Regions from separate parts of the Ideonella margarita genome, predicted to be linked through region 3. Evidence: predicted binding sites of a transcription regulator. Region 3 holds the regulator's gene; each other region holds the start of a gene.
The links. The regulator sigma-54, encoded in region 3, starts transcription at its own class of promoters, with help from an activator protein. The targets are predictions, from matches to a motif close to TGGCANGNAANCTGCTTT.

Region 1 (5,313 bases), 190 kb from region 3:
GTCGTCGTAAGTGGCGAAGACGTGGGCGAACGGCCCCAGACCGAGCGCGCAGAGCGTCGCGACGGACAAGGCGCCTGCGGCCATCACGATCAGACGCCACCGGCCGGGCAGCGCAAACACGTTCAGCATCAAGCCCGCCAGGCCCATCAGCGGGTGAATGGTGCAGCTCAGCAGCGAGCCGGCCAGCGCCAGCCACGGCCTGCCGTGCAACTGCGCAGCAATCGACAGCATCACCACCGCTTCGGCCCAATGGCGGGGGGTGGTGAAGGACTCGCCGTAGGAAAGGATGCGCTGCGGGTCGTATGCGGTGGGCAGTGCCAGCACCAGCGCGAAGGCCAGCACCCAGCGTGGCTGCTGCTGGAGAGCGGCACGGCACATCACTGCCAGCGCAACCAGCCAGACCAGCTTGGCGCTGATGGTCAGAATCAGCGCTGCCGTATGAATGTCGGTGTGGCCCAGAAGCGCGTCGAACACATGCGGATAGAGCGTGAAGTTGCCCTGGCTGCCGGTGCCGAAGAAGGGGTCGTGCTGCAGGCCCGGAAAAACGCTTCTGCGCAGGGCATCGCCTGCGTAATACAACGCATCATGGCCCAGGCCCATGTAAGGGGCTCCGAGCCACCAGCTGCCTATGAGCAGGCCCGCCAGCATCCAGAGTGCCGCAGGGCTGAGCCAGCGCGCGCCGGCGCGCTGGTTGAGAGCTTGAATCAAGGTGTGGACGGATCAGGTGCCGCTGCAGGTCTTGGGCAGGTATTTCTGGGCCGCAGTGGACGAGCAGGCGAAATTGAAGGCGGTACCGGTGGCCGCCAGCGTGGGCGGCGTGAAGGTCACTGTCTTGCCAGCCACCGCTGCATTGACCGTGCCTGCTGCACCCATGGTGACCGTGATGACGCCGGTGTCAGCCGCAACCACCGCAGTGCCGTACTTGCCCGTGATCGCCAGGCTGGCGGCTGACGGGTTGGTACTGGTGCCGGGGTAGATGCCGTTGGTCTGACCGTATTCCGAGACGGTGACGCGGGTGCCATCCACCGAGGTGAAGGCTTCTGACATCTGCGAGCGGGCGATGTAGTCCTGGTAAGCCGGCAAGGCCACGGCGGCCAGGATGCCGATGATGGCCACCACGATCATCAACTCGATCAGCGTGAAACCTTGTTGCGCGGTTTTCATGGTGTGCTCCCTTGAGGTGTCTGGATGCGTCCGGGCACTACAACCGGTAACGATTGGCCGTCGGACAAAAAAAGGGCGGCGAAGCCCACAGGCTGCGCCGCCCTTCTTCAGATGCTGTGAGCTATCAGGTGCCGCTGCACGACTTCGGCAGGAACTTCTGGGCCAGGTTGCCCGAAGCGCAAGCGAAGGTCAGCGTGGTGCCCACGGCGGTCAGCACCGGCGGGGTGAAGGTGATGGTCTTGCCAGCGACAGCGGCGTTGACGGTGCCGGCTGCGCCCATCGTGACGGTGATCACGCCGGTCGAAGCAGTGACGGCAGCCGAGCTGTACTTGCCAGCAACAGCCAGGTCGGTAACCGACGGCTTGGTCGTGCCGTCAGGGTAAGCGCCGTTGGTTTGGCCGTATTCGGCGATGGCGGTCTTGGCGCCTTCGACCGAGGTGAAGGCTTCCGACACTTGCGAGCGGGCGATGTAGTCTTGGTAAGCCGGCAGGGCCACGGCAGCCAGGATGCCGATGATCGCCACGACGATCATCAGTTCGATCAGGGTGAAACCTTGTTGGACGCGCTTCATATTGGACTCCAGTAAAAATCCGGGTGGGGGGAAGAAGTGAACCTGGGGGTTCTGAATTTGATGCCTAGGTAACCAAGCGATTGCTGTGCCAGCTTTTTGGCGCCTGTTTCCTGTGACTTCTGCACTTTCCCTGACAAAAATGGGCGGGAAAGTCTGTCAATTCGTGTCAGTGGCGCGATGACCTGACAAAAATTGTCAGGTCATCCTTGAGCTATCAGGTGCCGCTGCACGACTTCGGCAGGAACTTCTGGGCCAGGTTGCCAGAAGCGCAAGCGAAGGTCAGCGTGTTGCCCACGGCGGTCAGCACCGGCGGCGTGAAAGTGATGGTCTTGCCAGCGACAGCGGCGTTGACGGTGCCGGCCGCGCCCATCGTGACGGTGATCACGCCGGTCGAGGCGGTGACGGCAGCCGAGCTGTACTTGCCAGCAACAGCCAGATCGGTGACCGACGGCTTGGTGGTTCCGCTTGGATATGCGCCATTGACCTGGCCGTATTCAGCAATCGCCGTCTTGGCACCTTCGACCGAAGTGAAGGCTTCCGACACTTGCGAGCGGGCGATGTAATCCTGGTAGGCCGGCAGGGCCACGGCAGCCAGGATGCCGATGATCGCCACGACGATCATCAGCTCGATCAGGGTGAAACCTTGTTGCACACGCTTCATGAGCAAAACTCCAGCAGTTGAATTCAGGGGCAAAACGAGCGTGGGCCCAACGACGGTCCAGATCACGCGATGTACCAATCCCATTGCGAGACTCATGCCAGGGCAATGTGTGAGGTAAATCACGCTGGCTGAGGGGTGGCGTCAGGCAAAGCTGACAAAAAACGTCACCCCGCTGGGTTCCGGGACAATTTCGGCGTCCCCGAAGTGACATTCCGCGCGCAGCAGCGCAGCCAAGTCGTGTCAGTCGATCAGGAATCGCTGCCCGGCGCGCAGGGCATGCAACACCGTGTCGGGCAGGCGCTTGGCCAGGTCCGAGCGCACGGCGGTCATGTCGCCGGGCTTCACATGCGTCAGCTGCACATGTACACCCGGCGGCAGGTGCCGCAACTCGCTGGCCAGTGTCGAGGGGCAGTGGTGCAGGCTGGCTCCCGCCAGCGCGTGTTCAGACTCGGGAAACGCCACCTCAATGGTCAGGTGGCTCAAGGGCCGGCCGCGCAGGCACTCCCAGAGCATCGGGTTCGGTCCGGTGTCGCCCGTGTACACCCACCAGCCGCGCAGGCCTTCCACGGCCGTGCCGATGGCCGGTACGCTGTGCAGGGCGGGCAGAACTTCCAGCTTGCGCTGCTGCTGGCCCAGGGTGAGCACGTCGCCCAGACGCACCGGCACCAGTTCCAGCACCGGCGCGTCCGGCTGCGGCAGCTTGGTGAAGTCGGGCCACAGCTGGTCGTTGAAGAGGTGGCGGCGCAGCACGTCGAGCGTGGCCTCCAGGGCCAGCACCCGAATCGGTGGACGACCGCGGCGGCGGCGCATCACGCTGTCGGCCAGCAGGGGAACGCCCAGCACATGGTCGAGGTGCGAATGGCTGAGCACGATGTGATCGATCTGGCTCATCTCCTCCAGCGTCAGGTCGCCCACGCCCGTGCCTGCGTCGATCAGGATGTCGTTGTCGAGCAGGAAGGCGGTGGTGCGGTTGCCCTTGGCAATGGAGCCGGAGCAGCCCAGGACGCGGACGGAGGGAGCGATCATTCGGGAGCCGGCGGAGTGTCGAGTTGAGCGGTCAGGTTGGCTGCCAGCGAGGCCAGTGGCCCGGAACTGTGGGGAGCAGCATCCAGCAACTCCCGCAGGGCCTGCAGGTGCGTCGCAGCGTCCATCGCATGTTGCTGCCGCTGCGCCTCAAGGGCAAGCGCCCAAAGTCGCAACTGTGCGTCGATTTTGAGACGATCCGCAGCCGCTGCCTTCAGCGGTGTGAAGACGGTCACGCTTTGATGACGGCCCCGCACCTGGCAGCGATCGACCTCGGCCCAGACCACGTCCGGCAGCGCTTCCGCACAGGCTTGCCGGGTATCTTCGCTCACCAGCAGGTTCACGCCGGCCTGGCGCGTCATGGCTTCGAGCCGGGCGGCGATGTTCACGGCGTCGCCCACCGCCGTGTAGCTGCGACGCAGCCGCGAGCCGAGGTCGCCCACACACACCACGCCCGTGGCCATGCCGATCCCGTAATGCACCGTCGGGAGTTTCCGGCGCACCAGCTCTTCGTTCAGGGATGCCACGGCGGTGGACAGCTCCAGCGCCGCCATCACCGCTCGCCGGGCGTGGTCGGGCTGGGCCAGCGGCGCGCCCCAGAAGGCCATCACCGCATCGCCGATGAACTTGTCGACCGTGCCTTCGTGGGCATGCACCACCTCGGTGACGCGGCTGAAATACAGGTTGAGCAGGTCGCGCAGGGCGTCGGGGCTGAGCTCTTCCGCGAGGCCGCTGAAGCCTTGCAGGTCACAGAACAGCACGGTCAGCTCCCGGTTTTCTGCCGTGATCTGCGCGCTCGCGGGCAACATCGAGACCTCGCGTGCGCGCGCCGGCGGCAGGTACTGGTTGAACAGGTGCATCAGCGATCGCCGGCTGTGCCACGCGTTCACGTAGTTCACGCCCAGCAGCACCAGCAGCAGCACCAGGCCCAGCGCCAGAGCCGCGCCCAGCGGCAACACCAGGCCACCTTTGGTGAGCGCCAGCACATTGCCGGCCACCATCGTCACGCTCAGCCCCACCATGGCACCCACGGCCCAGGGCGCAGCCAGGGTCAGCGCGGCCCAGGTGGCCAGCCCGAGGCTGAGCACCATCAGGCAAACCTCATAGCCCGCGGCCCATGCCGGCCGCACGGCCAGGGTGCCGTCCAGCAGTCCTGCCAGCACATGCGCGTGGATCTCGACACCGGGCATGGCCGGATGAACAGGCGTGGCACGCAGGTCGGACATGCCCGTGGCGGAGCTGCCGATCAGCACCAGTTTGTTGGCCAGGGCGTGCTCAGGCAGTTGTCCTGCAATCACCGCGCTGGCGCTGATGTACCGGAAACCGCCACCATCGCGACCACCATGGCCGCGGTAGGGCACATGCCAGGCCTGGTTTTCGTCCAGCGCCAAGGTGCGGGTGGCGCCGTCGGCCTGGGTCACCCGGAGGCCGGTGAGCGCCCGCGCGCCGTTTGCATCCGGCGCGGCGGTCATGAGCGCCTCGATGCGCGGGTGCCCGGTGGCCGAGCGCAGCATGGCCAGGCTGAGCGAGGGCAGCAGACGCCCATCCAGGCTGGCAACGGCAGGCACCTCGCGGATCAGGCTGTCAGCGTCCGGCACCACGTTGAAGAAGCCGGCGTCGGCAGACGCTTCGCTCAGCGGGCCGACGTTGGTGACACGGGAGGTCCATCGCGGCCCGGTGAGCGGGGGGCTGGGGGCCAGCGCCGGGGGCTGCGGGCCAATGGACCGCGCGCCGGGTTGTGCCGTCAGGTAATAGCCCATCACCACCGGACGCCCCTGAAGCGCCTGGGCCAGCAGCCGATCCTGATCGAGGCTTTGCCTCAACCGGCCTGACAGCGTCTGGTCGCCCAGGCCTTGTTGCGCCAGTGCGCTGGACAGCGTGGCCCAATGGCCGT
Region 2 (5,313 bases), on a different contig from region 3:
GTGCTCATCGGCCTTGTCGCTGTTGACGAAGCTGCGGAAGCGCTGCCGCACGGCAGGCGTGTTCACCGCGGTTTTCCACTCGCACTGGTAGGTGTCCACCACGTTCTGCATCTGCGCTTCCAGCTCGGCGCACAGCTTCAGGCTGTCTTTCAGGATGACGTCCTGCAGGTAGCCCAGGCCGCCCTCCAGGTTCTCGCGCCAGGTGCTGGTGCGCTGCAGGCGGTCGGCGGTGCGCACATAGAACATCAGCACGCGGTCGATCAGCCGGATCAGCTCGGCCTTGCTCAGGTCAGAGGCGAACAATTCGGCATGGCGCGGCTTCATGCCGCCGTTGCCGCACACGTACAGGTTCCAGCCCTTGTCGGTGGCGATGATGCCGATGTCCTTGCCCTGCGCTTCGGCGCATTCGCGGGTGCAGCCCGACACGCCGAACTTGATCTTGTGCGGCGCGCGCAGGCCCTTGTAGCGGTTCTCCAGCTCCACCGCCAGGCCCACTGAATCGTCCACGCCGTAGCGGCACCAGGTGCTGCCCACGCAGCTCTTCACCGTGCGCAGGCTCTTGCCGTAGGCGTGGCCTGATTCAAAGCCGGCGGCGATCAGCTCTTCCCAGATCAGCGGCAACTGCTCCAGCCGGGCGCCGAACATGTCGACCCGCGCGCCGCCCGTGACCTTGGTGTAAAGCCCGTACTTCTTCGCCACGGTGCCCACGGCGATCAGGCCGTCGGGCGTGACTTCACCGCCCGGCATGCGCGGCACGACCGAGTAGGTGCCGTCTTTCTGGATGTTACCCAGGAAGTAGTCGTTGCTGTCTTGCAGGCTGGCCAGCTCGGGCTTGAGCACGAAGTCGTTCCAGACGGAGGCCAGCACGCTCGCGGCGGTGGGCTTGCAGATGTCGCAGCCCAGGCCCTGGCCGTGCCTGGCCAGCAGCTCGTCGAAGGTCTTGATCTGGCCGACGCGAACCAGGTGAAACAGCTCCTGGCGCGAGTAGGCGAAGTGCTCGCACAGGTGGTTGTTCACCGCCATGCCGCGCTTGCTCATCTCGGCCTTCATCACCTGCGTCACCAGCGGCACGCAACCGCCGCAGGTGGCCCCGGCCTTGGTGCAGGCCTTGAGCTGCGCGATGCTGGTATTGCCTTCGCCCACCGCCTGGCAGATCTGCCCCTTGGTGACGCTGTTGCACGAGCAGATCATGGCGCCGTCGGGCAGCGCATCCACACCCAGGCCGGGCTTGGCCTGGCCGTCGCTGCTCGGCAAGATCAGGAACTCGGGGTTGGGTGGCAGCGCGATGCCGTTGAGCGCCATCTGCAGCAAGGTGCCGTATTCATCGGCGTTGCCCACCAGCACGGCGCCGAGCAGCAACTGGCCGTCGGCACTCACCACGATCTTCTTGTAGATCTGCTTGATCTCATCGACGTACTGGAAGCTGCGGCTGTGCGGCGTCTTGCCGTGGGCATCTCCGATGCTGGCCACATCCACGCCCATCAACTTGAGCTTTGTGCTCATGTCGGCACCGGCGAATGTGGCGTCTGTGTCGCCGGCCACCTGGCGGGCGGCCACGCGGGCCATTTCGTAGCCTGGCGCCACCAGGCCGAAGGTCTGGTCGTTCCAGGCCGCGCACTCACCCACGGCGTAGATGTCGTGGTCGCTGGTGCGGCAGGCGCTGTCGATGGCGATGCCGCCCCGCGCACCGATGGCCAGCAGGCTGTCGCGCGCCAGCTGGTCACGCGGCCGGATGCCCGCTGAAAACACGATCATGTCGGTCTCCAGGTGGCTGCCGTCGGCAAACACCATGCGGTGCCGGGCGGTGGCGCCGTCGGTGATCTCGACGGTGTTCTTGCCGGTGTGCACCTGCACGCCCAGCGCTTCGATCTTCTCGCGCAGGATGCGCGCGCCGCCTTCATCCACCTGCACGGCCATCAGGCGCGGCGCGAACTCCACCACATGGGTTTGCAGGCCCAGGTCACACAGGGCCTTGGCACATTCCAGGCCCAGCAAACCGCCGCCCACCACCACGCCGGTCTGGCTGCGCGCACCGGCGGCCTGCATCGCCTCCAGGTCTTCAATGGTGCGGTAGACAAACACGTCGTGGCGGTCACGCCCCGGCACCGGGGGCACGAAGGGGAACGAGCCGGTGGCCAGCACCAGCTTGTCGTAGGGCAGCACCTCGCCGCTGACCGTCGTCACCGTCTTGGCGCGGCGGTCGATGCTGGCGGCGCAGGCGGCCAGCCGCAGGCTGTAACCGGTGCGCTCGAAGAAGCCGGGCTCGACCAGCGAGAGCTCGTCGGCCGATTTGCCCGAGAAGAACTCAGACAGGTGCACGCGGTCGTAGGCCGGCCGTGGCTCTTCACACAGCACCGTGACCTGCGCGCTGGCCAGGTCGCTGCCCGCCACGCTCTCGAGGAACTTGTGGCCCACCATGCCGTGGCCGACGACGATGATCTTCATGGGTGTCTTTCAGTGAGCAGAGTCGTTAGCTCAGCCGCACGGGCAGGGCGAGCGCGAATGCACAAATGCACAAATGCAAGCACGCACGCACGCACGCACTAGCCGGGCGGCAGAACCAACGAGGGGTACATGACAACAGCAACCAGACGACATCTGGCTCCAGCAGGGACGACCGAGGCGGCGTCTGGGCTCTACCGGCGTTGGCAGAGGCTGTGCGAAGGAGAGGCCGAAGAACCCCGGTGGGTTGATCGGCTCGGGCTCAAGGCATGCAAGCGCTGTGCCAAGCGTTTGGCTTGATGGCTTGCCCGGTGTGGTGCCCGTGCCTTGGTGTTTTCAGGGTCAGGAGGGGCACTGACGCAGGCGCGCTTGCACGGCCCCGGTGCCTGGGCGCCCCAGCACGGGGCGGCGGCTCACGACAAGATCAGCTGCAGGCTGTGTTCGTAATCGTCGGTGAGCTCATCGAAGAGCACCAGCAAGGCGTCGCTGGCCACGGCCAGGGCTTGCCGGCCCTCTTGCCCGTCAGGCAGCCGCAGGCCGCGCAGCAGGTTCAACCACTGCTCACGCGCGGCGCTGAGCGTGGCGCGGGCGGCGGGGCTGCCCAGTGGGGCGTGTTCCAGTTCCTGCACGGCGGCCTCGAATGACTGCATCACGGCGGGCAGTGCATCCAGCCGTTCTGGTTGCTGCAGCAGCGCTGCCAGCAGCGCTTCTTTCGCCAGCCGCTGCACCTGCATGCGCTGGCGCCCGCACAGGTTGACGAGACGCAGCGCGCGCCGCGCACCGCCGGCTTCCAGCGCGTCGGTCAGGGCCTCGGCGCAGTGCAGCAGGGTGGCTGCGGCGTCGTCAGCCTGTTGCAGCGTGCGCAGGGTCATCCGCGGTGTCAGCAGGGCCAGCAGCGCCTGCCAGGCCTGGTGCACGGCGCGCAGCGCGTCCAGGCCCGCCGGGTCGGCCGAGCGTGATTCGAGCAGGTCATCGAGCGTCTTCAGGCAACTCTCCACCTGCCGCATGGCAATGCCCTGGGCCTGCTTGGCGCGCCGCGTATTTACCCCCGCCAGCACCTGGGCGGCCAGCTTGATCAGCCGCTGCGACAGCATGCGCAAGCGGCCGGCCCGGTTCACGGCTTCGGCCCACTGCGCGGTTTGCGCCACCGCCCGAGACACCTCGCCCAGCGGCAAGCCCGCGCCTGTGGCTGCGCCGCGCAGCAGGTGCAGTGCCTCGTCGCTCGACAACTGCCGCGCCTGCATCAGCACGCCCTTGGCGCGCTCCACCCAGCGCTGCTCTTCCAGCTCGGTGCGCACGGAGTGCAGCGCTGCATTCGCTGTTTCAAGTTGGCGCCAGCGGGCCTGGTCCATGTGCAGGCAAGAGGCCAGCAATGCGGCGGGGGCGGTGTCGTCCATCGGCCACCAGCCCGTCAGGCCGGCATGCCCGAGCTTGGCCAGTGCGGCCGGCTCTGGCAGCGGGGCGAAGACGGTGAGCGGGCCGAGGGGGGTGTTGGGTGTGGTGTTTTTGTGGTTGTTCGCAGCCAGCGCCGCCTGTGCAGCGGCCAGCGCAGCTGCGGTGGGGCCGACGATGACTTGGTGGGCCTGGGTGTGCGCGCCCAACTCGTTCCGCAGCCCCATCAGGGTGGTGAATGCGCTGGCTGAAGCGCCCGCAGACGCACCGCCCGGCGGCATCGACACATCCGTGATGTGCAGCTGAAAAACAGAGGGCATTGAAGGCATGGCAGATGGCATGTCGGGTGCGTGTGCGTAGCCCAAGCTCAGGCCATGATGACTTGCAGACTGCGCTCGTAAGAGGCGGTCAGGCGCTCGAACAGCGACAGCAGTTTGTCGCTGGCCTGGCTCAAGGTCAGGCGGCCGGTTTCCTGGTTCAACTGGTGCAGCCCTCGCAGCAGGTGCAGCCATTCGTCATTGGCGGCGTGCAACACCTCGCGGATGTCGTTCGAGCTCAAAGGCGCGGCTTGCAGTTCACGCAGCGCCGCTTCGAAGTCGTCCAGCAGTGCAGGCAATGACGCCTGACGGCCCGCATCCCCCAGGCTTTGCGCCAGCAAGGCTTGTTTGGCCACGCGTTGCACCCGCATGCGCTGCCGGCCGCACAAATTGATGATGTGCAGCGCGCGGCGGCCACTGGCGGCTTCCAGCGCCACGATCAGCTGCTCAGCCGCCGCCAGCAGGGTGTCGGCACGCTCATCAACCCGGCGCAGCATCTCAGCGCCCAGCCGGCCTGACAGCGCCTCGCTCAAGTCCTCGCTGGCCTGCTGCACGGTGGCCAGGGCGCTCGCCCACGGCGCGCTGCCCGTGGCCGGGGCGGGCAGGGCCTGCAGGTGCGTGAGGTTGTCCGCCAGGCGGCGCAAGGCTTCGTCCTGGTCGGTGCGGGCGCGGCGGGCGTCCAGGGCCGACCAGCGCTGCACCGCCAGCTTCGCCAGCCGCTGCGACAACATGCGCAGCTGGCCGGCGCGGTTCATCGCATCGGCCCAGCGGGCAGCTTCGGTCACCGAGCGCGACAGCTCGCCCATGCGCAGGTTGGCGTGCATGGCGGCGCCACGCAGCAAGGTGAAGGCTTCGTTTTCGCCGATGCCGCGGGCGCTCATCAGCACGCCCTTGGCGCGGTCGACCCACTGGCGTTCATCCAGCTGCGCCCGGGCGCGGTCGAGCTGGGTGCTGGCATCAATGCCTTGTTGCCAGCGCACGCGGTCCAGGGCCAGTGCGGCGTTCAGGGCCGAGGCGCTGAGCGTGTCGGGCCACCAGCCACTCACGCCCGCGGCCAGCAAGGCATCGGCCTCAGCATGGGTGGGGGTGGGGCCGAACAGGCTCACCGGGCCACCGGGCCAGGTGTGGCCTTGCAGGGCAGCCAGCAGTTGCGGTGCGTTTG
Region 3 (5,313 bases):
GCACCGCAAGGTGTTCAACGCCATCCATGTGGAACGCAAGCGCCTGAACACCGAAGCCGACGTGCTGGCGTTTGCCGCGGCCAACGGCGTCGACGGCGCCAAGCTGGTCGAGACCATGAAGTCGTTCAGCGTGATCGGCAAGGCCCGCCAGGCCAAGCAGCTGACCGAAGCCTGGCGTCTCGACGGCGTGCCGGCCATCGGCGTGCAGGGCAAGTTCCTGACCTCGGCTGCGCTGACGGGCAGCCACGCTGCGGCGCTGGCCGTGACCGACTACCTGGTGGCGCAGGCCCGCAAGGCACGCGGCTGAACAACCGGGGCCGTGCCGGCGACTGATGGCTGGCGGCGCCCGGCTTGATGTTGGCGGCCCGCGGCAGCCTGCAAGCTGCACGCAGGGCGTCCGTGCGTGACACGCTGCCCGTTGTTTGTGCCCCCCATTTGCCACCGTGGTGCGCGAGGGCGGGGCTCAGGCGCGTAGAATCGTCTGCAAGTTTCATGCCCCGCCAATGACTTCACACCCTCTGTTTCGTGCCCTGCTGGCCACTGCTGCGTTGCTCGCAACGGCTGCGGCATGGGCGGAGAAGGCTGATCGCAACAAGCCGATGGTGGTTGAAAGCGACGGCAAGCAGGCGGCCTCCGTCGACCTGAAGACCAAGACCACGCTCATCAAGGGCAATGTCTCGGTCACCCAGGGCAGCTTGCTGATCAAGGCCGACCGCATCGAGGTGCGTGAAGAGGCGCCGGGCCGTTTCACCGCCCGCGCCGTGGGCCAGGCTGGCGAGGCCGCCAGCTTCCGCCAGCGCCGTGACCGGCCGGACGAAGTGGTCGAGGCCGAGGCTGACCGCATCGACTACGACGGCGGCAATGAGCGCGTGCGCTTCGTTGGCAGTGCCAAGCTGCGCGTGCTGCGCGCGGGCAAGGTGTCCGACGAAGCCAGCGCCGACACCATCACCTACGACCAGCGCGCCGACACCATCGTCTTCGAAGGCGGTGCCGCCACCGGCCCGGGCACCACGGGCAAGGCCCGCCTGGTGTTCACCCCGCGGGCGGCCGAGCCTGACCCCGCGCCGGCACCAGCCACCAACCGCAACGGCGGCGGAGACGCCCGTTGAGCACCGCGGCGGTTGCAGGGTCGGCCGAGAGCCGGCTGGAGGCCACTGGCCTGCGCAAGGCCTACGGGGCACGCACCGTGGTGCGCAATGTGCACCTGTCGGTGGGCGCCGGTGAAGTGGTGGGCCTGCTGGGCCCGAACGGCGCCGGCAAGACCACCACCTTCTACATGGTGGTGGGCCTGGTGCGCTGTGATGCCGGCGAGATCCGCATCGACGGCCAGCAGATCGAGCGCAAGCCGATCCACCAGCGCTCGCGCCTGGGTCTGTCGTACCTGCCGCAGGAAGCCTCGATCTTCCGCAAGCTCACGGTCGAAGAGAACATCCGCGCCGTGCTGGAGCTGCAGTACGACCCACAGGGCAAGTCGCTCAAGGCTGACGAGATCCAGCGCCAGCTCGACGGCCTGCTGAACGACCTCAGCCTGACCGGCCTGCGCGATTCCCCCGCGCCTGCGCTGTCGGGTGGTGAGCGTCGGCGAGTCGAGATTGCCCGCGCGCTGGCCACCCAGCCACGCTTCATCCTGCTGGATGAGCCGTTTGCCGGCGTTGATCCGATCGCCGTGATCGAGATCCAGCGCATCATCAGTTTCCTCAAGGCGCGTGGCATCGGTGTGCTGATCACCGACCACAACGTGCGCGAAACCCTCGGTATCTGCGACCGGGCCTACATCATCAGTGAAGGCGCTGTGCTGGCCGAAGGGACGCCTGAACACATCATCGAGAACCCGGACGTGCGCCGGGTCTATCTCGGTGAGCACTTCAAGATGTAAGGCGGCATGAAACCGACTCTGCAGGTTCGCCTGTCCCAGCATCTGGCGCTGACGCCCCAGTTGCAGCAATCGATCCGGCTGTTGCAGCTGTCTACCCTGGAGTTGCACCAGGAAGTCGAGCAGATGCTCGAACAGAACCCCTTCCTCGAGCCCGAGGAAGACGCCACCCCGTTCGATTTCAGCGCCCCCGACCGCGCCTCGGCCAGCACCCGCGAAGAAGCGGACTCGGCCGGCAGCAGCGTGGGCGAAGGCGGCGAGGAGCCGGCCACACTCGACGCCGCCGAGTTCGGATCGACCGAGCGTGACGATTGGGAAAACGGGACCGAGCGCGATGACTTCGACGGCATCCGCGAGACGCCCAGCGCCGGCAGCGGCACCGCCAGCGGCGACGAGGACTTCGAGCCTCAGGAGCGCAATCGCCACGGCCCGTCGCTGCAGGATCATCTGCGCCAGCAACTGCTGGGCATGCGCCTGAACGCGCAGGACGCCGCCGCGGTGCATGTGCTGATCGAATCGCTGGATGACGACGGCTACCTCGACGGCACGCTGGAAGACATCGCCTCGCGGGTGGCCGACGTGCTGGGCATCACCGGCGATGAAGCACGCGAGGAACTGCTCGATCAGCTGCGCTGCGGCCTGCGCTGGTTGCAGAGCATGGAGCCCACCGGCGTCGGTGCGGCCAACCTGTCTGAGTGCCTGGTGCTGCAGCTTCGCCAGCGCGCGGCCAGCCCGGGGCGCGCCTGCGCCATCACCATCGCTCAGGGCCACCTGGACCTGCTGGCCCGCCGCGACATCAAGAAGCTGATGTCCCTGACCAACTGCGACGAGCCGACGGTGAAGGCGGCGCAGGCCATGATCGTGGCGTGCGAACCCAAGCCCGGCCGGCCGTTTGTGCATGCCGAGAGTCTGGTCATCGTGCCGGATGTCATCGTGATGAAGTCGGGCCGCAACTGGAAGGTGGTGCTGAACCCCGACGTGATGCCCAAGCTGAAGGTCAGCGACCTGTACGCCCAGGCCATCCGCGGCCAGCGCGGCGCGGGGCACTTGTCTGCCCGGCTGCAGGAGGCCCGCTGGTTCATCCGCAACATCCAGCAGCGCTTCGAGACCATCCAGCGTGTGTCGCAGGCCATCGTCGAGCGGCAGAAGGCGTTTTTCACCCACGGTGAGATTGCGATGAAGCCGCTGGTGCTGCGCGAGATCGCTGACGAACTCGGCCTGCACGAATCGACCATTTCGCGCGTCACCACCGCGAAGTACATGACCACGCCCTACGGCACCTTCGAGCTGAAGTACTTCTTCGGCTCGTCGCTCAACACCGATGCGGGCGGCAACGCCTCCAGCACGGCGGTGCGCGCCCTGATCAAGCAGTTCGTCGCGGCTGAAAGCACCGTCAAGCCCTTGTCGGACAGCCAGATCGCTGACATGCTCGAAGAGCAGGGCATCCAGGTGGCCCGCCGCACCGTCGCCAAATACCGCGAAGCGCTGAAGATCGCGCCCGCCAACCTGCGCAAGGCGCTATGACTGAAGACAACTCCGCACCGCGCCGCGTGGCCGCACCCGCCCGCACCGCGTCGGACATCGAGACCGGCGTGCTGTTCCTCACCTGCGCGGTGGGCACCGAGCCCTTCCTGCTCGACGAATGCGCCCGCCTGCTGCCCCCCGGCACCCAGCTGGAGGCCGGCCGCGGCGGCGTGTATGTGGACGGCGACATCGACATGGCGATGCGCCTGAACCTGGGCAGCCGCCTGGCCCAGCGCGTGCTGTGGCAGGTCATCGACGGCCAGTACCGCGACGAGCACGACCTGTACGACATGGCCTGCCGGGTGCGCTGGGACGACTGGATCACGCCGCGCAACACGCTGCGGGTGGATGCGTCGGCCTGGCGTTCACCGCTGCAGAGCCTGAATTTCGCGGCCCTGCGCATCAAGGACGGTGTCTGCGACGTGATGCGCAACGCCTGCGGCGAGCGCCCCAGCGTCGACACGCGTTTCCCCGATCTGGCGCTGGTGCTGCACCTCGGGCCCGAATACGCGAGCCTGTCGATCGACCTCTCCGGCGAGGCGCTGTTCAAGCGCGGCTGGCGCGAGGTCAAGGGCGAGGCCCCGCTGAAGGAAACCCTGGCCGCCGCGATGCTGGCTGCGGCCGGCTGGCATGGCCGCGAGGAAGACGGCGGCTTGCTCGACCCCTGCTGCGGCGCCGGCACCATCGCCATCGAGGCGGCGCAGATCGCCTGCGGCATTGCGCCCGGCATGAACCGCCGCTTCGCCTTCGAGAAGCTGCTGCCCTTCCGTGACCACCTGGGCGACCTGCGCCGCCTGCGCGAAGACGCCGAAGACGCCATCCATGCGCCGCGCGTGCCCATCTGGACCGGCGACGTGTCGTTCCGCATGACCGACTTCGCCACCCGCAACGCCGAGCGCGCCGGCGTGCTGAAGGCCATCGATTTCAAGACCGGCGATGCGCTGCAACGGCCCGCCCCGGCGGACCACGGCGTGATCATGATGAACCCGCCGTATGGTGAGCGGATTGCGCCCAAGGGCACGGGCCAGGGCCCGGCCGGCATGGCGCGGCCTGGTCGGTTTGCCGAGCGCGACACCGCGGGCGAAAAGTTTGAAGGCGCGGCCGATGCAGGCGAGTTCTACGCCCGCCTGGCAGCGCACTGGAAGAAGCAGTACGCCGGCTGGACCGCCTGGGTGCTCACACCCGAGGCCAAGCTGCCGACGCTGATGCGGCTGAAGGAAAGCCGCCGCGTGCCGATGTGGAACGGCGCCATCGAGTGCCGCATGTTCCGCTTCGACATGGTCGCGGGCTCCGCCCGCGACAGCCGCGTCACTCCTGAGAAAACACCAGTCTGATGTCGGCGGAGTCCGGCTTGCCGGACCCTTCGAACTTCCACTTCATCAGCGCTGCGGTGGCGGCCCCCGAGAACACCTTGGCGGGTGCGGGAATCGCTTCGACGATCTGAACGTCGGTCACGTTGCCGGCGCCGTCGATGCTCACCTTGGTCTTCAGCACGCCGTCGTTCACCTTGCGGCGGATGGCTTCGTCCGGAAACTCCGGCGGCACCTTCTTGATGATCTTCGGATCAGCGTGGGCGGCCGGTGCCGCCACGATCAGGCCACCCAGCAGGGTGGCGGCCAGCAGGCTGGAGATGGAACGCTTGTACATGGGTAATGCTCCTTCAGACCGGGGCCGCCAGGGCCGCGCGGGGGGTGTTGTCGATGCGAAAAAACTCGACCGTGCTGACCAGCCGGTTGGCGTGGCTCTTCAACGATTCGGTGGTGGCGGCCAGTTGTTCGACCAAAGCCGCGTTTTGTTGAGTGGTCTGGTCCAGATCGGCCACACGCTGGTTGATCTGGCCGATGCCGGCTTCCTGGTGGTGGCCGGAACTCGACACGGCCTCGATCAGCTCGCGCACGCTCACCACCTCGGTCACG
Region 4 (5,313 bases), on a different contig from region 3:
TCGCCGCCCACGGCGAGGCGGGTGGCGTCCAGCGACAGTTCGTCTGCGCCTGTTGATGCCAACCACTGCAGCGCCGCCCACGCGTCTTCCACCGCCACCGGGAAGCGGTGTTCGGGCGCCAGCCGGTAATCGAGCGCCAGCACCGCAGCGCCGCTGCGCAAGGCCAGCTGGCGGCACAGGCTGTCGTGGGTTTCGAGGTTGCCGATGGTGAAGCCGCCGCCGTGCAGGTACAGCAGCACCGGCAGCTTGTTGGCCGACGGCGCATAGAGACGCGCGGGCAGCAGCGCGCCGTCGGCGGCCGGCACACGCACGTCTTCGACCCGCGCCAGCGGTGCGCGCGGCAAATCGAGGATTTCGGCCGCCAGGGTGTAGGCCTGCCGAGCCTCGACGACCGACAAGCTGTGGAACGGCGGACGGTCAGCGCGGCGGATGCGCTCGAGGATCCCGGCCATGGTTGGCGTCAGCAGCGATGTACTCAAGGTTAATCTCAGGTGTCAGGCGGTGGACTGCAAAGGATACTTTGGCGATGGCACGCATTCAGTACTTGACCCAGATAGACATCGATTTTGGCGTGGTGGGCCTGCTGGCCGCCGAGTGCCAGCGGCTCGGCATCCAGCGGCCGATGATCGTGACGGACCTCGGCGTTCGCGCCGCCGGTGTGTTGAAGCCGGTGGAAGATGCCGTGGCCGGCCTGCCCGTCACCGTCTTTGACGGCACACCGTCCAACCCGACCGAAGCTGCCGTGCGCGCTGCCGTGGCGGCCTACGCCGCTGGCCAGTGCGACGGCCTGATTGCGGTGGGCGGCGGCTCCAGCATCGACCTGGCGAAGGGCGTGGCCATCGCCGCTACCCACCCAGGCCCGCTGACGACCTACGCCACCATCGAAGGCGGCAGCTTGAAGATCACGGCCGCTGCGGCGCCGCTGATCGCCGTGCCCACCACCGCGGGCACCGGCAGCGAGGTCGCCCGAGGCGCCATCCTGATCGTTGACGACGGCCGCAAGCTGGGCTTTCACAGCTGGCACCTGATGCCCAAGGCCGCCCTGCTCGACCCGGCCTTGACCGTGGGCCTGCCGCCCATGTTGACGGCGGCCACCGGCATGGATGCGATCGCGCACTGCATGGAAACCTTCATGTCGGCCGCCGTCAATCCGCCGGCTGATGGCATTGCATTGGACGGCCTGGCGCGCGGCTGGGCGCACATCGAGCGCGCCACGCGTGACGGCAGCGACCGCGATGCCCGCTGGGCCATGATGAGCGCCAGCATGCAAGGCGCGATGGCTTTCCAGAAGGGGCTGGGCTGCGTGCATTCGCTCAGCCACAGCCTGGGCGGACTGAACCCGCGCCTTCACCACGGCACCTTGAACGCCGTGTTCCTGCCCGCAGTCATCCGGTTCAATGCGGGCGCAGACAGTGTCCAGCGCGATCGGCGCCTGCAGCGCATGGCGGCGGCCATGGGCCTGCAGCTTGGCGATGCGTCACAAGCCGACGTTGCCGCTGAAGTGGTCGCTGATTTGGTGGCCAACGCCGTCACTACCCTGAACGCCCGGCTCGGCCTGCCGACCGGCTTGGCGGCGATGGGCGTTGATGCGTCGATGTTCGACGCCATCATCGACCACGCGATGAAGGACCACTGCCACGCGACCAACCCCCGCCTGGCCAGCCGGGCCGACTATCACGTCATGTTGACCGCGTCGCTCTAGGCGCAGTCGGTGCCAGCGCGATCTCCCGACACGCCAAATCGTTCTTGATGCTGCGTGCGCCATGAATTGGCGCGGAATTTGCTCGATCTCCGTCAGCAGTACACAACATGGACGGTGTCGATGGGATCGAATTTTCGTGCTTTCTGGGGGCGCGTTGCGCCGGTCTTTTTTTGCGCGGGGCTGCTGGCAGCTCAACCACCGGCCCTCGCACAGCCGGCAGCGCCAACCACCTTCACGGCCAGCGGCTACACACCGCTCGTGCCCGCAGCGCAGATCAGTGGTGGTGACACCGCCTGGATGATCACAGCCACCGTGCTGGTGCTGTTGATGACGCTGCCCGGCCTGGCGCTCTTTTACGCCGGCATGGTGCGCAAGAAGAACATCCTGTCGACCATGGCCCAGGTGCTGGCCGTTGCCGCTCTCGTGACGCTGCTGTGGTTCGGCATCGGCTACAGCCTGGCCTTCATGCCTGGCACGCCATTCATCGGTGGCACTGAAGGCGCATGGCTCGATTCACTCAAGTTCCACAAGGCCGCGGGCACTTTGTCGGTGCATCCGCTGGCACCCACGGTGCCCGAATCGGTGTTCGTGATGTTTCAGCTCACCTTCGCCATCATCACGCCTGCCCTGATCGTGGGCGCGTTCGCCGAGCGCATCCGCTTCGCCGCCCTGTTCTGGTTCGTGGCTGCCTGGCTGCTGCTGGTTTATGCACCGGTGGCGCACTGGGTCTGGTCGTCAGAGGGCTGGTTGGCCCAGCGCGGCGCGCTCGACTTTGCTGGCGGCACGGTGGTGCACATCAATGCGGGTGTGGCGGGCCTGGTGGCGGCCTGGATGGTGGGTCCGCGCCAGGGCTACGGCAAGATCGCCCTGATGCCCGCCAATCTGGGCATGACGATGATGGGCGCGTCGCTGCTGTGGGTTGGCTGGATGGGCTTCAACGGTGGCTCGGCCGGTGCTGCTGATGGCCGGGCCGGCATGGCCATGCTGGTGACACAGTTGGCAGCAGCGGCTGGTGCCGTCAGCTGGATGCTGGTGGAGTGGCTGGTGCGCCGCACGCCGACCTTGCTCGGCCTGTGCAGCGGCGCGGTGGCGGGCCTGGTGGCCATCACGCCCGCGTCCGGATTTGTTTCGCCCGCCTCTGCGGTGTTGATTGGCTTGGTGGCCGGTCTGGGCTGCTACTGGGGCGCCACGGGCCTGAAGCGGCTGCTGCGTGCAGACGATTCGCTCGATGTATTCGGTGTGCACGGCATGGGCGGCCTGATTGGCGCCTTGATGACGGGCTGGCTGGCTGACCCGCGCATTGGTGGTGTCAGCGGCTCGGTGCTGGCCCAGGCGGAAGCGGCGGGTGCCACGGTGCTGTGGAGCGCCGGCGTCACCGCCTTGATCTTGTGGGCAGTGAACGGGCTGATCGGCCTGCGCGTGACCGAGGCGCAGGAAAACGACGGCCTGGACTTGAGCCAGCACGGCGAGCGGGTGGCGTGAGCGCCCTGCTTCAACACGATCTGACCTGAACCTGGAGGACGGACATGCTTGACAGCGAAAAACTGGCCCTCGCGGCGCACCTGCATGTGGTGATGCGCCGGAAGCTCGGCCGCGTCACTGATGTGGAATGGATGGTGCGCAGTCAGGAATACGCCCGCGAGATCATCCGCGTGGCCCTGGCCGAGCCGGACCAGCCCGAGATGCACGACTGGGCGCGCAAGCTGGAGGCCGCCCTGCTGCCCGCAGTGGCGCCCGTGCGCGCGGCGCGCAACCTGGATGCGCGCGACGGCCGGCACAGTGAGTTTGCCGACAGCCGGCAAGCGCCACGCAGCGCTGTCGAGGCGGCGAGCCCGGCGCCGGCCCCGCGCGTGGCTGCCCCCCGGTACGTGGGCAGCCTGCGCTGAAATGAGAAAGGCCCGGTCGCTTGTGGCGACCGGGCCCGGTTTGCTGCCGCTGTAGGCGGCGGTTCACCGAATGGGGTGATGTCTCCTCAGGCCCCCTGCTTGTTCCTTCAGTGGAACTGTTCTTCCTCGGTCGAGCCGGTCAGCGCCTTGACGCTGGAGCTGCCGCCCTGGATGACCGTGGTCACGTCGTCGAAGTAGCCGGCGCCAACTTCCTGCTGGTGCGACACGAAGGTGTAGCCCTTGTCGCGTGCCTTGAACTCTTGTTCCTGCACTTGTTCGACGTAGTGCTTCATGCCTTCGCCGCGAGCGTAGGCGTGGGCGAACTGGAACGTGTTGTACCAGTTGATGTGGATGCCGGCCAGGGTGATGAACTGGTACTTGTAGCCCAGTGCCGAGAGCTCTTCCTGGAACTTGGCAATGGTGCGGTCGTCCAGGTTCTTCTTCCAGTTGAACGACGGCGAGCAGTTGTAGCTCAGCAGCTTGCCCGGGCAGGCGGCGTGCACGGCTTGGGCGAACTCACGGGCGAAGCCCAGGTCCGGCGTGCCGGTTTCGCACCACACCAGGTCGGCGTACGGGGCGTAGGCGATGCCGCGGCTGATGGCTTGTTCCAGGCCATTCTTGACGCGGTAGAAGCCTTCTTGCGTACGCTCGCCGGTCAGGAACGGCTTGTCGTTCTCGTCGTGGTCGCTGGTCAGCAGGTTGGCGGCTTCAGCATCGGTACGGGCCAGCACGATGGTCGGCACGCCCATGACGTCGGCGGCAAAGCGCGCGGCGATCAGCTTCTCGACGGCTTCACCGGTCGGCACCAGCACCTTGCCACCCATGTGGCCGCACTTCTTCACGGCAGCCAGCTGGTCTTCGAAGTGAACGCCGGCAGCACCTGCGGCGATCATGTTCTTCATCAGCTCGAAGGCGTTCAGCACGCCGCCGAAACCGGCTTCAGCGTCAGCCACGATCGGCAGGAAGTAGTCGACGAAGCCTTCATCGCCCGGGTTGATGCCACGCGACCACTGGATTTCGTCAGCGCGCTTGAAGGTGTTGTTGATGCGGCGAACCATCGTCGGCACCGAGTCGTACGCATACAGCGACTGGTCGGGGTACATGGTTTCGCTGGTGTTGCCGTCAGCGGCGACTTGCCAGCCCGACAGGTACACGGCTTCCAGGCCAGCCTTGGCCTGCTGCATCGCCTGGCCGGCGGTGATGGCGCCGAAGGCGTTGACGTAGCCCTTCTTGGCGCCGCCGTTCACCTTGGCCCAGAGGTTCTCTGCGCCACGCTGTGCCAGCGTGTATTCAGGTTGCAGGCTGCCACGCAGACGCACGACGTCAGCGGCGCTGTAGCCGCGCTTGACGAGCTTCCAGCGGGGGTTTTCAGCCCAGTCCTTTTCGAGTGCGGCGATTTGTTGTTCGCGGGTCAGTCGGGTCATGAGTGGCTCCTTGAGTGCAGGGAAAAAAGTGTTTCAACCTGGGACCAAGATTACGCCCGACCTTGCCGCTTGGGAAGTCCTATGTCTTATATAAGACTAAAAATGTTTTCGTTGTAAATCAATGGCTTGCGATTTTCATATCAGGATGTGAAATCAGATTTTTCGCCATGAAAAATTCTGCTGCGCTGCAACAGGCGAAATTTCCGCATCGTGAAACGCGTTTCCACTCATGGAAACTACCGAGGCCGCCGCCAGCGCGTTCGGGCGCTAAAACGCCTCACAGTGGCAAGGCGGTGGTCTT

Region 1: AACH00_RS10790 (pilin) is a predicted target of sigma-54. The motif match lies at 2,479-2,496, and genes of this name have one in related genera.
Region 2: nirB (nitrite reductase large subunit NirB) is a predicted target of sigma-54. The motif match lies at 2,711-2,728, and genes of this name have one in related genera.
Region 4: AACH00_RS18820 (ammonium transporter) is a predicted target of sigma-54. The motif match lies at 1,770-1,787, and genes of this name have one in related genera.

What each region holds. Positions count from the first base shown of each region.
Region 1 is NZ_JBBUTI010000006.1:317,715-323,027, forward strand. Features, by position in the region: gene AACH00_RS10775 (hypothetical protein) at 1-708, opposite strand, end outside; gene AACH00_RS10780 (pilin) at 721-1,164, opposite strand; gene AACH00_RS10785 (pilin) at 1,289-1,735, opposite strand; gene AACH00_RS10790 (pilin) at 1,950-2,396, opposite strand; gene AACH00_RS10795 (MBL fold metallo-hydrolase) at 2,637-3,422, opposite strand; gene AACH00_RS10800 (CHASE2 domain-containing protein) at 3,419-5,313, opposite strand, start outside.
Region 2 is NZ_JBBUTI010000009.1:129,616-134,928, forward strand. Features, by position in the region: gene nirB (nitrite reductase large subunit NirB) at 1-2,445, opposite strand, end outside; gene AACH00_RS14235 (type IV pili methyl-accepting chemotaxis transducer N-terminal domain-containing protein) at 2,856-4,154, opposite strand; gene AACH00_RS14240 (type IV pili methyl-accepting chemotaxis transducer N-terminal domain-containing protein) at 4,202-5,313, opposite strand, start outside.
Region 3 is NZ_JBBUTI010000006.1:126,046-131,358, reverse strand. Features, by position in the region: gene AACH00_RS09955 (thiol:disulfide interchange protein DsbA/DsbL) at 1-307, shown strand, start outside; gene lptA (lipopolysaccharide transport periplasmic protein LptA) at 504-1,109, shown strand; gene lptB (LPS export ABC transporter ATP-binding protein) at 1,106-1,876, shown strand; gene AACH00_RS09940 (RNA polymerase factor sigma-54) at 1,883-3,397, shown strand; gene AACH00_RS09935 (THUMP domain-containing class I SAM-dependent RNA methyltransferase) at 3,394-4,731, shown strand; gene AACH00_RS09930 (energy transducer TonB) at 4,706-5,044, opposite strand; gene AACH00_RS09925 (methyl-accepting chemotaxis protein) at 5,058-5,313, opposite strand, start outside.
Region 4 is NZ_JBBUTI010000017.1:11,127-16,439, forward strand. Features, by position in the region: gene AACH00_RS18810 (alpha/beta hydrolase) at 1-452, opposite strand, end outside; gene AACH00_RS18815 (iron-containing alcohol dehydrogenase) at 527-1,702, shown strand; gene AACH00_RS18820 (ammonium transporter) at 2,000-3,184, shown strand; gene AACH00_RS18825 (hypothetical protein) at 3,229-3,588, shown strand; gene aceA (isocitrate lyase) at 3,696-5,012, opposite strand; gene AACH00_RS18835 (Lrp/AsnC family transcriptional regulator) at 5,290-5,313, opposite strand, start outside.